Regions from separate parts of the Lachnoanaerobaculum sp. Marseille-Q4761 genome, predicted to be linked through region 2. Evidence: a T-box and tRNA genes for the amino acid it is inferred to sense, from the RefSeq annotation. Region 2 holds a T-box; the other holds one or more tRNA genes.
The links. The T-box of region 2 lies ahead of thrS (threonine--tRNA ligase). A T-box ahead of a tRNA ligase gene usually reads a tRNA of that ligase, here a tRNA-Thr.

Region 1 (6,038 bases), on a different contig from region 2:
GAGGAAATAAAAGAGAGGTAATACTTAGAGGTGGAAAGGGCGGATTTGGAAATATGAATTTTGCCACAGCTACTATGCAGGTGCCGAAGTTTGCAAAGCCCGGACAGCCCGGAAAAGAAATGTTTGTTCTTTTAGAGCTTAAAGTTATTGCCGATGTAGGTCTTGTGGGTTTCCCAAATGTCGGAAAGTCAACACTTCTTTCAAGAGTAAGTAATGCAAAGCCTAAGATTGCAAATTATCATTTTACAACTCTGGATCCACATCTTGGAGTGGTAGATGTAAAGGGTGCCGGAGGCTTTGTTATGGCGGATATTCCGGGACTTATAGAGGGTGCGAGCGAGGGCGTCGGACTCGGTCATGATTTCCTAAAACATATTGAAAGAACAAAGGTGCTTGTACATGTGGTGGATGCGGCTTCTACTGAAGGAAGAGATCCGGTAGAGGATATAAAAACCATAATGAATGAGCTTAAAAACTATGATGAGAATCTGCTTAAAAGGCCTCAGCTTATTGCCGCCAATAAGATAGATGCAATCTATGATGAAGAGAATGATAAAATAGAAAGAATTCAGGCGGCTTTTCCGGATATCAAGGTTTTCCCCATATCGGGTGTAAGCGGAAAAGGTATACAAGAACTCCTATATGAGTTGGTAAATGTTCTTAGTACCATTGACAGAACGGTCAAAGTATTTGAAAAAGAGTTTGAAATAGATTATTCAAGTGATAAGAATTTGCCGTTTACAGTGGAAAAAGATGAGAACGGAGTATTTGTGGTGGAAGGCCCAAGAATTGAAAAAATGCTTGGATATACGAATCTTGATTCTGAGAAGGGCTTTGATTTCTTCCAAAAGTTTTTAAAAACATCAGGAGTACTTGAAAAACTTGAGGAAGCCGGAATAGTGGACGGGGATACTGTTCGTATGTATGGCCATGAGTTTGACTATTATAAATAAACAGGAGAAAAATGAATAGTAAACAAAGAGCATATTTAAAGGGTTTGGCAATGAATATTGATCCTATAATGCAAATAGGAAAGGCATCTTTGACTGAGGAGAATGTTTTTGCCATTGCAGAGGCGATGGAGCCGAGAGAATTGATTAAGATATCAGTTTTGAAAAATTGTACAGATGATCCTAAGATGATTGCAAATGAGATTGCAAACCTGACAAGAAGTGAAGTTGTTCAGGTTATAGGAAAGAAAATTGTATTGTATAAGCAGGCTGATGAACCGAGGAACAGAAAGATAAAACTTCCAAAATAATATGAAGAAAATAGGAATTCTTGGAGGTACATTTGATCCGGTTCATTTCGGTCATTTGATACTGGCACAGGAAGCAAAGGATATCTGTAATCTTGATGAAGTGTGGTTTATGCCTGCAAAAACACCGCCACATAAGCTTGGGAAAAAAGTGAGTGATTTTTCTTTAAGAAAAGATATGATAAATCTTGCTATAAAATATCATAAGGGATTTTATTGTTCTGATTTTGAAAATACTTTGGAGGGAAATTCATACACATTTAATACATTGGAAAAGCTTCAAGATAAGTATTATAATGATAAGTTTTATTTTATTATGGGTGCAGATTCTTTTTATGAGATAGAAACCTGGAAAAATCCGGATATTATCCTTAAAGTTGTAGAGCTTATAGTTGCCTCAAGAGATTACAGTAATGAAAATTTGACATTGAAAAATCATTATGAATATCTAAAAAGTAAATATAAGATTAGAGGAATACATTTTTTAGATACAATGGATATTGATATTTCATCAACCTGTATCAGAGAGATTTTGATATCGGGAGGTGATATAAAAAAGTATGTTCCGGAGGATGTTTGTAGATATATAAGAGAGAAGAGAATTTATGCTTGATTTGAATAGAGAAAAGATAGATCTTATAAAGTCGGATTTAAAAGAAAAGTTGTCAAAAAAAAGATATGAGCATACTCTTGGAGTAGCTTATGTATCTGCAGCACTGGCTATGTGCTATGGAGAAGATATTATAAAGGCGGAGCTTGCCGGTATTTTGCATGATGTGGCAAAGGCTGAAAAGGTTTCAAAGCTTAAGGAAGATATGGGAGGATTTATTGATCCTTATACTGATTCATCCTATGTGGATTTGATAGCGGATAAGGCTCCACAGATTTTACATGCTGTATATGCACCTTTTTTGGCAAAGAAGAATTATAATATAGAAGATAAAGATATCCTATCGGCTATAAGATGGCATACTACAGGTAAAAAAAATATGAGTATGCTTGAGAAAATCGTGTTTGTAGCAGATTATATAGAGCCGAACAGAAAGAAACTACCCGGACTTGATGAAATAAGGACATTGGCTTTTCATGATATAAAAAAGGCGGTGAAGAGAATTTCAAAGTCAACTATTGAGTATTTAAGCAGTCAAAATATGTATATAGACAGATTTACATATGAATTAAGAGATGATGAGGTGTAGATGGAAGTAAAAGATATTGTAAAGAAGATTTATAATATAATAGAAGATAAAAAGGGTGAGGATATTAAAGTTATTGATATCACCAAAGTAAGTACTATTGCAGATTATTTTATAATTGCAAGTGCAAATAATGTAAATCAGGTTAGTTCCATATCCGATGAAATTGATTTTATTCTGGGCAAGGAAGGTATAATGCCTCATGCCATAGAAGGTAATAAGAATGCAACATGGATATTACTGGATTATAAAGATATCATTGTTCATATTTTCTTAAGGGAAGACAGAGCATTCTATGATTTGGACAGAATCTGGAGAGACGGAATAGAAGTTGAAATGTAGAGGAACAAAAATGCTGCCATATTTAAGTGGCAGCTTTTTTAAGCTCGCGATCGGACTCGAACCGACGACCTACTCATTACGAATGAGTTGCACTACCAACTGTGCTACACAAGCCTGTATTGGTATACTTGGTAATACCATTATTATATAAATAAAGGAAGAGTCTGACTCTTCCTATTGATGACCAATCCGGGAATCGAACCCGGGTTTGTGCCGTGAGAGGGCACCGTCTTAGCCGCTTGACCAATTGGCCGAATACTCGGTTATTTACTTTTTTATGACCAATCCGGGAATCGAACCCGGGTTTGCGCCGTGAGAGGGCGCCGTCTTAGCCGCTTGACCAATTGGCCTTAAAATCGAGGTGACAAGATTCGAACTTGCGACCTCAGCGTCCCGAACGCTGCACTCCACCAAACTGAGCCACACCTCGAGATTTAAAGCAGGGGAAGAGGGGCTCGAACCCCCATTTACGGTTTTGGAGACCGTTGCTCTACCATTGAACTATTCCCCTCTGTAAGGTACTTTGATAATATACCAGTAAAGCTTAAATCTGTCAACAAAAAGTTTTATTTTTTTATAAAATAATTTGATTGAAAATTATTTTTTTAGTATTATAATCAAAGATAATATAAAAGGGGTGCTGATACGGCTGAGAGAGGTTTTCCTTAACCCATAACCTGATCCGGATAATGCCGGCGTAGGGATGAAAAACAGACTGCCGTATAGCAGTCTGTTTTTTGGAGGTAGATATGAATGCAAGTGTAGCTATACAAACATTACCTGAAGTTTATGATAATGAAGAAATCGTCAGAATAGTGGACGAAGTCATAGCATATATAAAAGGAACAGGTCTAAAATATTATGTAGGTCCGTTTGAAACAACTATTGAAGGTGATTATGATGAGCTTATGGATATTGTAAAGGAATGTCAGCATATAGCAATAAGAGCGGGAGCACCGGCTGTTATGGCATATATCAAGGTCAGCTACAGACCGGATGGAGATTTGCTCACTATAGAAAGAAAGGTTACAAAACACCATTTAGATGAGAATAAATAAAAAAGATAATATATACCCTGTTGTTTTTGGTATTGTATTTTTATTGATTTGGCAAATATTATGTTCGGTAAAAATAATTCCGTCATATTTGATGCCTTCACCGCTACAAATAGTAATGGCATTGGCAGGAGATTTTACTCTGCTGATGTATCATCTTGTATATACATTGGCAGAGAGTATACTGGGACTGGTATTAGGAGTAATATTGGGGCTTATATTTGCACTATTGATGGACAGATTTTTAAAATTATATAAAATCTTTTATCCATTTATCATTATAAGTCAAACTATACCTACTATTGCGATTGCACCATTACTGGTGCTTTGGTTTGGATATGATTTGTTGCCTAAGATTATATTGATAGTGCTGGTTACATTTTTTCCTATTACAATAGGTGTTTTTGAGAGTTTTAAAAGCACGGACAGGGATGAAATAAATTTGTTAAAATCAATGGGCGCAAGTGAATTTGATATATACAGATTTATTAAACTGCCCTCATCAATGGGAAAGTTTTTTGCCGCATTAAAAATATCGGCATCCTATTCGGTTGTGGGAGGTGTTATATCGGAATGGCTTGGAGGATTTAGGGGACTTGGAGTCTATATGACCAGAGTCAGAAAGGCATATGCCTTTGATAAGATGTTTGCGGTGATAATTATTATTTCGATACTTAGTTTATTATTATTAAAGGCGGTGGATTTATTACAGAAGATATCCATGCCATGGGAGGAGAAAAATGAAAAGAATAATTAGAAATTTTTTAGTAGCATTAAGTATAGGTGCAATGGCGTTAACAGCTACTGCCTGCGGAGATAAAAAGTCAGGTACTTCAGAGAATAAGAAATTGACTCTGGTGCTTGACTGGACACCTAATACAAATCATACAGGATTTTATGTTGCAATGGAAAAGGGATATTATAAGGATGCAGGAATAGAACTTGAAATAGTACAGCCGCCTGAGGACGGTGCGGAGGTCTTGGTATCAAGCGGTAAGGCGGACTTTGGTATATCTTTTCAGGATACTATGGCAGGAGCATTATCAGGAGATAATCCTCTTCCTATAAAAGCAATTGCGGCGATAACACAGCATAACACCTCGGGTATAATGTCAAGAAAGGGAGACGGTATTACATCTCCTAAGGGGCTTGAAGGGAAAAATTATGCGACCTGGGATATGCCTATAGAAAAGGCTGTATTACAAAATGTAGTGGAAAAGGATGGCGGAGATTTTTCCAAGGTTAATCTGATACCTTCCACAGTTACGGATGAGGTATCCGCACTTAGCAGTAAACAGGTGGATGCTATCTGGGTGTACTATGGCTGGGCAGGCATTGCAGCCAATACAAAGGGATTTGAATTTGACTATTTTGCATTTAAAGATATTAATCCTACTTTTGATTATTACACTCCTGTACTTTTTACAAATGATGATATGATAAAGAACAATAAGGAAGTTGTAAAAAGCTTTTTGGAAGCGACAAAAAAGGGATACGAGTTTGCGGCAAACAACTCAAAAGAGTCGGCTGAGATCCTTTTGAAGTATGCACCTGAGATAGATAAGGAACTGGCAATGGCATCTCAGGAATATTTATCAGCCTACTATATGGATGAGAATATTCCATGGGGATATATTGATGTAGAAAGATGGAAAAATTTCTATAGATGGTTAAATGAAAATAATCTGTTGGAAAGCCATATAGATGAGGGAGCGGGACTTTATAATGAATTTATCACAAAATAGTGAAATACTCTTAGAGGTTGATAATATAAGCTTCGGATATGATGAAAAAAATATTATATCAAATATAAATTTAACTTTAAAGAAAAATGAGCTTATCTCACTTCTTGGTGTAAGCGGCAGCGGAAAGAGCACATTATTTAATATAATAGCCGGATTATTAACTCCAAGTGAAGGTAGAATAATATATAGGGGAGAGGATATAACCGGTAAATCAGGTTTAATAAGCTATTCATTTCAAAAGGATCTTTTACTGCCCTATATGACTATTGAAGAGAATGTTGCACTTCCTCTTTTGATTAAAAAAGAAAAAAAGAAGGAGGCTGTAAAAAAGGCAAATGAGATGCTAAAGGAATTCAAACTGGATGCTTATGCCAAAAAATATCCCAAGGAATTATCCGGAGGAATGAGGCAGAGGATAGCACTTATCAGAACCTACCTTTTT
Region 2 (6,038 bases):
AAAAGAATGCGTGTACGCATGGCTCAAAAGAGAATGAGTATAAAAGAAGCGGATATGCTTCAATACTATTTAGAGGGCTTTGAATTTGTAAGAAAAGCCGTTGTATATGAAAGAACCTGTGATGTCGCTGTTTATTATAATGTTAATAAAAGAGACGCAGTTATAAATAAACTTAAAAAATTCGACTATAATAATAAAGCTTTGCTTGAAAGTATGCCAAGCACTTCGGGAAGACAGATAACAAGGGATTTCCAGGAAAAGATGGTAGGAATGCTCATATTTACAGGTGTAAGAAACATGTTCTTCCCGAATATTATCAATAATATTTATACTGTTTTTAAGGCGGCACCATATATTCGCAGAGGATTAAGATGCCTTTTTAAAATGAAGTTTGAAGTTGATTTGCTTGATGCACTTTCAATAGGTATATCAATAGCTCAGGGTAATTTCTCAACAGCGGGCTCTTTGATGCTCTTACTTGGAGTGGGAAGCGAGTTGGAGGATTGGACACATAAAAAATCTGTTGACGATTTGGCAAGAAGTATGTCATTAAATGTGGATAAGGTATGGCTTGTAACAGATGACGGAGAAGTATCTGTGCCTATTTCACAGGTTCAGTCAGGAGATATTATCAGAGTACATACAGGTAATGTGGTTCCTCTTGACGGTGAAATGATTAGCGGAGAGGCTATGTTAAACCAAGCTTCACTTACAGGTGAATCAGTACCTGTTGAAAAGAGCGCCGGTTCAAGAGTATATGCCGGTACTGTAGTTGAAGAGGGAGAATGTCTACTAAGAGCCATATCAGCTACAGGTCAAAGCAGATATGACAAAATCGTATCAATGATTGAGGAGAGTGAGAAGTTAAAGTCAAATACTGAGAATATGGCAAATAAGCTTGCTGACAGACTTGTACCATATACACTTCTTACAACAGGACTCACATATTTATTTGGAAGAAATATAACCAGAGCATTATCTGTGCTGATGGTTGACTTTTCATGTGCATTAAAGCTTTCCATGCCTCTGGCTGTACTATCCGCCATGAGAGAAGCCGGCAATCATAAGATTATTGTAAAGGGCGGGAAGTTTATGGAGGCAATTGCCAAGGCTGATACCATAGTATTTGATAAAACAGGTACATTGACACATGCCTGCCCTAAGGTAAACAGAATCATTACATTTGACGGTGATGATGAAAATCAGATGTTAAAGATTGCTGCATGCCTTGAGGAGCATTATCCTCATTCTATTGCCAATGCTGTAGTTAAGGAAGCTAAGGATAGAAAGATTCGTCATAAAGAGATGCATTCAGAGGTGCAATATATAGTTGCACATGGTATTGCAAGCAGAATCGAGGGCGAGAAGGTTGTAATAGGAAGCTCACATTTTGTATTTGATGACGAGAAGGTTGAGGTAAGCCCTGAGGCAAGAGAAGTGGTTGATAATATCGATCACAGATATTCACATCTTTATATGGCTATAGGCGGTAAGCTGGCTGCAATTATAGAAATCACAGATCCTTTAAGAGACGAGGCAAAGGATGTGTTAAAGAAGCTTAAGGCTCTCGGCATTAAAAAGACTGTAATGATGACAGGAGATAATCATTACACAGCAGAGGCTATCGCAAAAGAGGTAGGTGTAGATAAATTCTATGCGGAAGTTTTGCCTGAGGATAAGGCAAGCTATGTGGAAAAAGAGAAAGCAAAGGGAAGAACCGTGATAATGATTGGTGACGGTATAAACGACTCACCTGCATTATCCGCAGCGGATTGCGGTATCGCCATAAGTGAAGGTGCTGCAATTGCAAGGGAAATAGCTGATGTATGTATATCGGCGGATGATTTGAATGAACTTGTAAAATTAAAAGAGCTTTCAAATATGTTAAAGAAGCGTGTGGATTCAAATTTCAGATTTATTATGGGATTTAACGGTACGCTTATCGGACTTGGTATTTTTGGAATGGTTGCGCCGGCAACATCATCACTTTTACATAATTTGTCGACTGTAGGTATATCACTTTCAAGCATGACAAATTTGATGCCGGAAAATTAAGATAAATAAATTTTAATATTGTCGGACATCTTTTGATGTCCGATTTTTCACAAAAAGGTAACAAAAAAGATTGGTGACAATTGTTTTATGTGACCGTTTTGTGTATAATAAATATAGAAACAGTTAGTAGAAATAAACTAAGAAGGAGGAAAGTATGGTTATACAGGAAGCTGCTGAGATGTATTTGGAGACTATACTCAGATTGAAAAAGAAAACGGGTGTAGTAAGAGCAGTGGATATTGCAAGAGAAATGGGTTATTCAAAGCCTACTATAAGCGAGCAGATGAAAAAGTTCAGAGAAAACGGCTATGTGGAAGTGGACAATGAAGGACATATAACACTGACTCCGAAGGGAATGGAAATTGCAGAATCAACATTGGAAAGACATAATGTCCTGGGAGAGATTTTACAAAAAATTGGTGTAAGTAAGGATACTGCAATAGAAGACGCATGTAGAATAGAACATTATATAAGCGAAGAAACATTTGAATGTTTTAAGGCATATTTTAAGAATAAATAGTTTGTAGATTATTGATAAAAAAATATCTAAATGTATTTTATCAGATACTTTATTGAAAAATCTTATGCTAACCTGTACACTTAACGCTGTTTATATTAAGTCTATGATAAAAGTAAGAGGTAAAGTATGGGATTACATATAATAAATGAGGCAAATAAATGCTTGCAATGTAAAAAGCCGCTTTGCAGCAGTCATTGTCCTATAACAACATCAATACCGCAGGTAATATCACTTTTTAAAGAAGGTAAGATAATGGAGGCGGGAGAAATCCTTTTTGAAAACAATCCTTTGTCTTTGGTTTGCTCAATAGTATGCGACCATGAGGCTCAATGCCTTGGAAACTGTATAATGAACAGAAAAAACAATCCTGTAAGATTTTGTGATATTGAAAAATTTATATCGGATTTTTATTTGGACAGAATGGAATTTGTTAAAAAGCCGAGAAAAAATATAATGGTTGCTATTATAGGTGGTGGTCCGGCAGGTATGACAGTAGCTTTCAAGATGATAAAGGAAGGCTATGATGTAACTATCTTTGATGAGAAAAATACCATAGGAGGAGTTCTTCAATACGGTATTCCGGATTTCAGATTGCCAAAATCTTTAATGCAAAGATACTATGATAAGATGGAAAAAATCGGAATTAAAATCAGAAATAATACTGCCGTAGGTGGTGCACTTGAGATAAAGGATTTGTTTAGAGACGGATATAAGGCTGTATTTGTAGGAACCGGTGTATGGAGAGCAAAGACTCTGGGTATTGCGGGTGAGAGTATGCCAAATGTCCATTTCAGTGTGGACTATCTGGCAAATCCGAACGGACATAAGCTTGGAGAGAGTGTGGCAATAATCGGTATGGGAAATGCCGCAATGGATGTGGCAAGAACCGCATTAAGGCGTGGCTCAAGAACTGTAAGACTTTATGCCAGGAGCAAGAGAGTGGCTGCAAACTCGGTAGAGGTGGAGTCGGCTAAACTGGAGGGTGCCGAGTTTATTTTCGGCAAGGCAATTGAGTCAATTACTTATGACGGACCTGTTTTTAAGACTGCAATATTTGATGATGAGGGAAATGTTACAGGCTATGAAAAAGAGCTTGATTATGTGGATGCAGACTCTACCATTATTTCTGTAAGTAACGGTCCAAAGAATAAGCTGGTGCTTACAACAGAAGGATTAAGGGCATCGGATAAAGGTCTTTTGATAGTGGATGAGAATTGTATGACAACTGTTGAGGGCGTTTTTGCGGCAGGTGATGTGGTGCATGGCTCAAAAACAGTGGTTGATGCTGTAGCACAGGCTAAGTTGGCAGTGGAGGGAATGCTCAGATATTTAGAGAGTTTACAATAAAAGTTATAAGTATACTTGACAAAGACAAAATCAAGTAATATTATATTGTGCATAAACGAGGAAGAGAAAAGTAGCATATATAGAAATCACAGAGAGAGTTGCATAGCTGAGAGCAATTTATGGAAATATATGTGAAGACCATCTCAGAGTGGCTTTAATAAAGCACGGTGATTCCGTTATAATCAAATGAGGGATATGTATATATCCGAATTAAGGTGGAACCGCGTCAATCGCCCTTAAACGAAAGTTTAAGGGCGATTTTTTCTTATCGCAGGGACAATTACTTTATATGGAGAATAGGAGGAAATATGAAGATAACATTAAAAGACGGCTCGATAAAAGAGTATGAAAGCAAAAAAAGTATTATTGATATAGCTAAGGATATCAGTGAGGGGCTTGCAAGAAATGTAGTTGCAGGCGAGGTAAACGGTGTAAAGCATGATTTAAGGGATGAAATTGACTCTGATTGTGAGCTGAATCTTATTACAATAAAGGATAAGGAGGCACTTTCCGTTATAAGACATTCCGCATCACATGTTTTGGCAGAAGCGGTAAAGAGGGTTTTTCCTGAGGCAAAGCTTGCCATTGGACCAAGTATTGCGGAAGGCTTTTACTATGATTTTGATCATGAACCTTTTTCAAGAGAGGATCTTGATAAACTTGAAGCCGAGATGAAAAAGATTATAAAAGAGGGAGCACATATTGAAAAATTTGAGTTGCCAAGAGAAGAGGCTATCAAATTTATGAAAGAAAAGGGAGAGCCTTATAAGGTGGAGTTGATTCAGGATCTGCCTGAGGATGAGAAGATATCTTTTTACAAGCAGGGAGATTTTACAGATCTTTGTGCAGGACCTCATCTTCAAAGAACAAAGGATATAAAGGCATTTAAGCTTATATCATCCTCCATGGCTTATTGGAGAGGCGATTCAAATAAGGCTAAGCTTCAGAGAATATACGGTACAGCATATAATTCAAAGGAGGAGCTGGAGGCGCATCTAAAGCATCTTGAAGATATCAAGCTTAGAGATCACAATAAGCTTGGAAGAGAGATGGAACTATTTACTACAGTGGATGTAATAGGACAGGGACTTCCTCTTATGCTGCCAAAGGGTACAAAGATGATACAAAAGCTCCAAAGATGGATAGAGGATTTGGAGGATAATGAGTGGGGCTATGTAAGAACAAAGACTCCTCTTATGGCTAAATCGGATCTATATAAAATATCAGGTCACTGGGATCATTATCAGGACGGTATGTTTATACTTGGAGATCCTCAAAATGACGGAGAGATTTTGGCACTCAGACCTATGACATGCCCATTCCAGTACTATGTATATAAAAATACACAAAAATCTTACAGAGATCTGCCATATCGTATGGGAGAAACATCCACACTCTTTAGAAATGAAGATTCGGGAGAGATGCATGGACTGACAAGAGTAAGACAGTTTACAATCTCAGAGGGACATAATGTAATAAGACCTGATCAGGCTGAGGAAGAACTTCAAAATTGCTTAAATCTTGCAATCTATGTGCTTGATACTTTAGGACTTAGAGATGATGTAACATTCAGACTTTCAAAATGGGATAAGAATAATAAGGAAAAATATCTTGGAGATGATGCTTACTGGGAGGGTACTCAGGCTGCTCTTAGAAATATACTTATTGAGAAGGGGCTTCCTTTCACAGAGGCTGACGGTGAGGCTGCATTCTATGGTCCAAAGATCGATATTCAGGCAAAGAATGTATATGGTAAAGAAGATACTATGATTACAATTCAGCTGGATGCGGCTATTGCAGAGAACTTTGACCTTTACTATATCGATCAAAGCGGAGCAAAGGTAAGACCTTATATAGTTCACAGAACATCACTCGGCTGCTATGAGAGAACACTTGCATGGCTTATTGAAAAATATGCGGGAAAATTCCCTACATGGTTATGTGCGGAGCAGGTAAGAATACTTCCTATATCGGATAAATATGCTGAATATGCCAATATCGTTTTAAAGGAACTTAAGAAAAACGGTGTGGATGCAACTGTTGATACAAGAACGGAGAAAATAGGCTTTAAGATAAGAGATGCAAGACTTTCAAGACTTCCATATATGCTTGTGGT

Region 1: it has a tRNA-Thr gene. The T-box ahead of thrS (threonine--tRNA ligase) is inferred to sense a tRNA for this amino acid. The anticodon was not compared.

Annotation. Positions count from the first base shown of each region.
Region 1 is NZ_JAGEKB010000003.1:175,947-181,984, reverse strand. It holds gene obgE (GTPase ObgE) at 1-953, shown strand, start outside; gene yhbY (ribosome assembly RNA-binding protein YhbY) at 965-1,261, shown strand; gene nadD (nicotinate-nucleotide adenylyltransferase) at 1,263-1,871, shown strand; gene yqeK (bis(5'-nucleosyl)-tetraphosphatase (symmetrical) YqeK) at 1,864-2,457, shown strand; gene rsfS (ribosome silencing factor) at 2,458-2,796, shown strand; tRNA gene J4O15_RS11980 (tRNA-Thr) at 2,838-2,910, opposite strand; tRNA gene J4O15_RS11975 (tRNA-Glu) at 2,978-3,049, opposite strand; tRNA gene J4O15_RS11970 (tRNA-Glu) at 3,075-3,146, opposite strand; tRNA gene J4O15_RS11965 (tRNA-Pro) at 3,153-3,226, opposite strand; tRNA gene J4O15_RS11960 (tRNA-Trp) at 3,237-3,307, opposite strand; TPP riboswitch at 3,420-3,517, shown strand; gene J4O15_RS11955 (thiamine-binding protein) at 3,546-3,854, shown strand; gene J4O15_RS11950 (ABC transporter permease) at 3,841-4,608, shown strand; gene J4O15_RS11945 (ABC transporter substrate-binding protein) at 4,592-5,596, shown strand; gene J4O15_RS11940 (ABC transporter ATP-binding protein) at 5,577-6,038, shown strand, end outside.
Region 2 is NZ_JAGEKB010000002.1:403,094-409,131, reverse strand. It holds gene J4O15_RS09070 (heavy metal translocating P-type ATPase) at 19-2,055, shown strand; gene J4O15_RS09065 (metal-dependent transcriptional regulator) at 2,210-2,575, shown strand; gene J4O15_RS09060 (FAD-dependent oxidoreductase) at 2,702-3,922, shown strand; T-box leader at 3,972-4,163, shown strand; gene thrS (threonine--tRNA ligase) at 4,231-6,038, shown strand, end outside.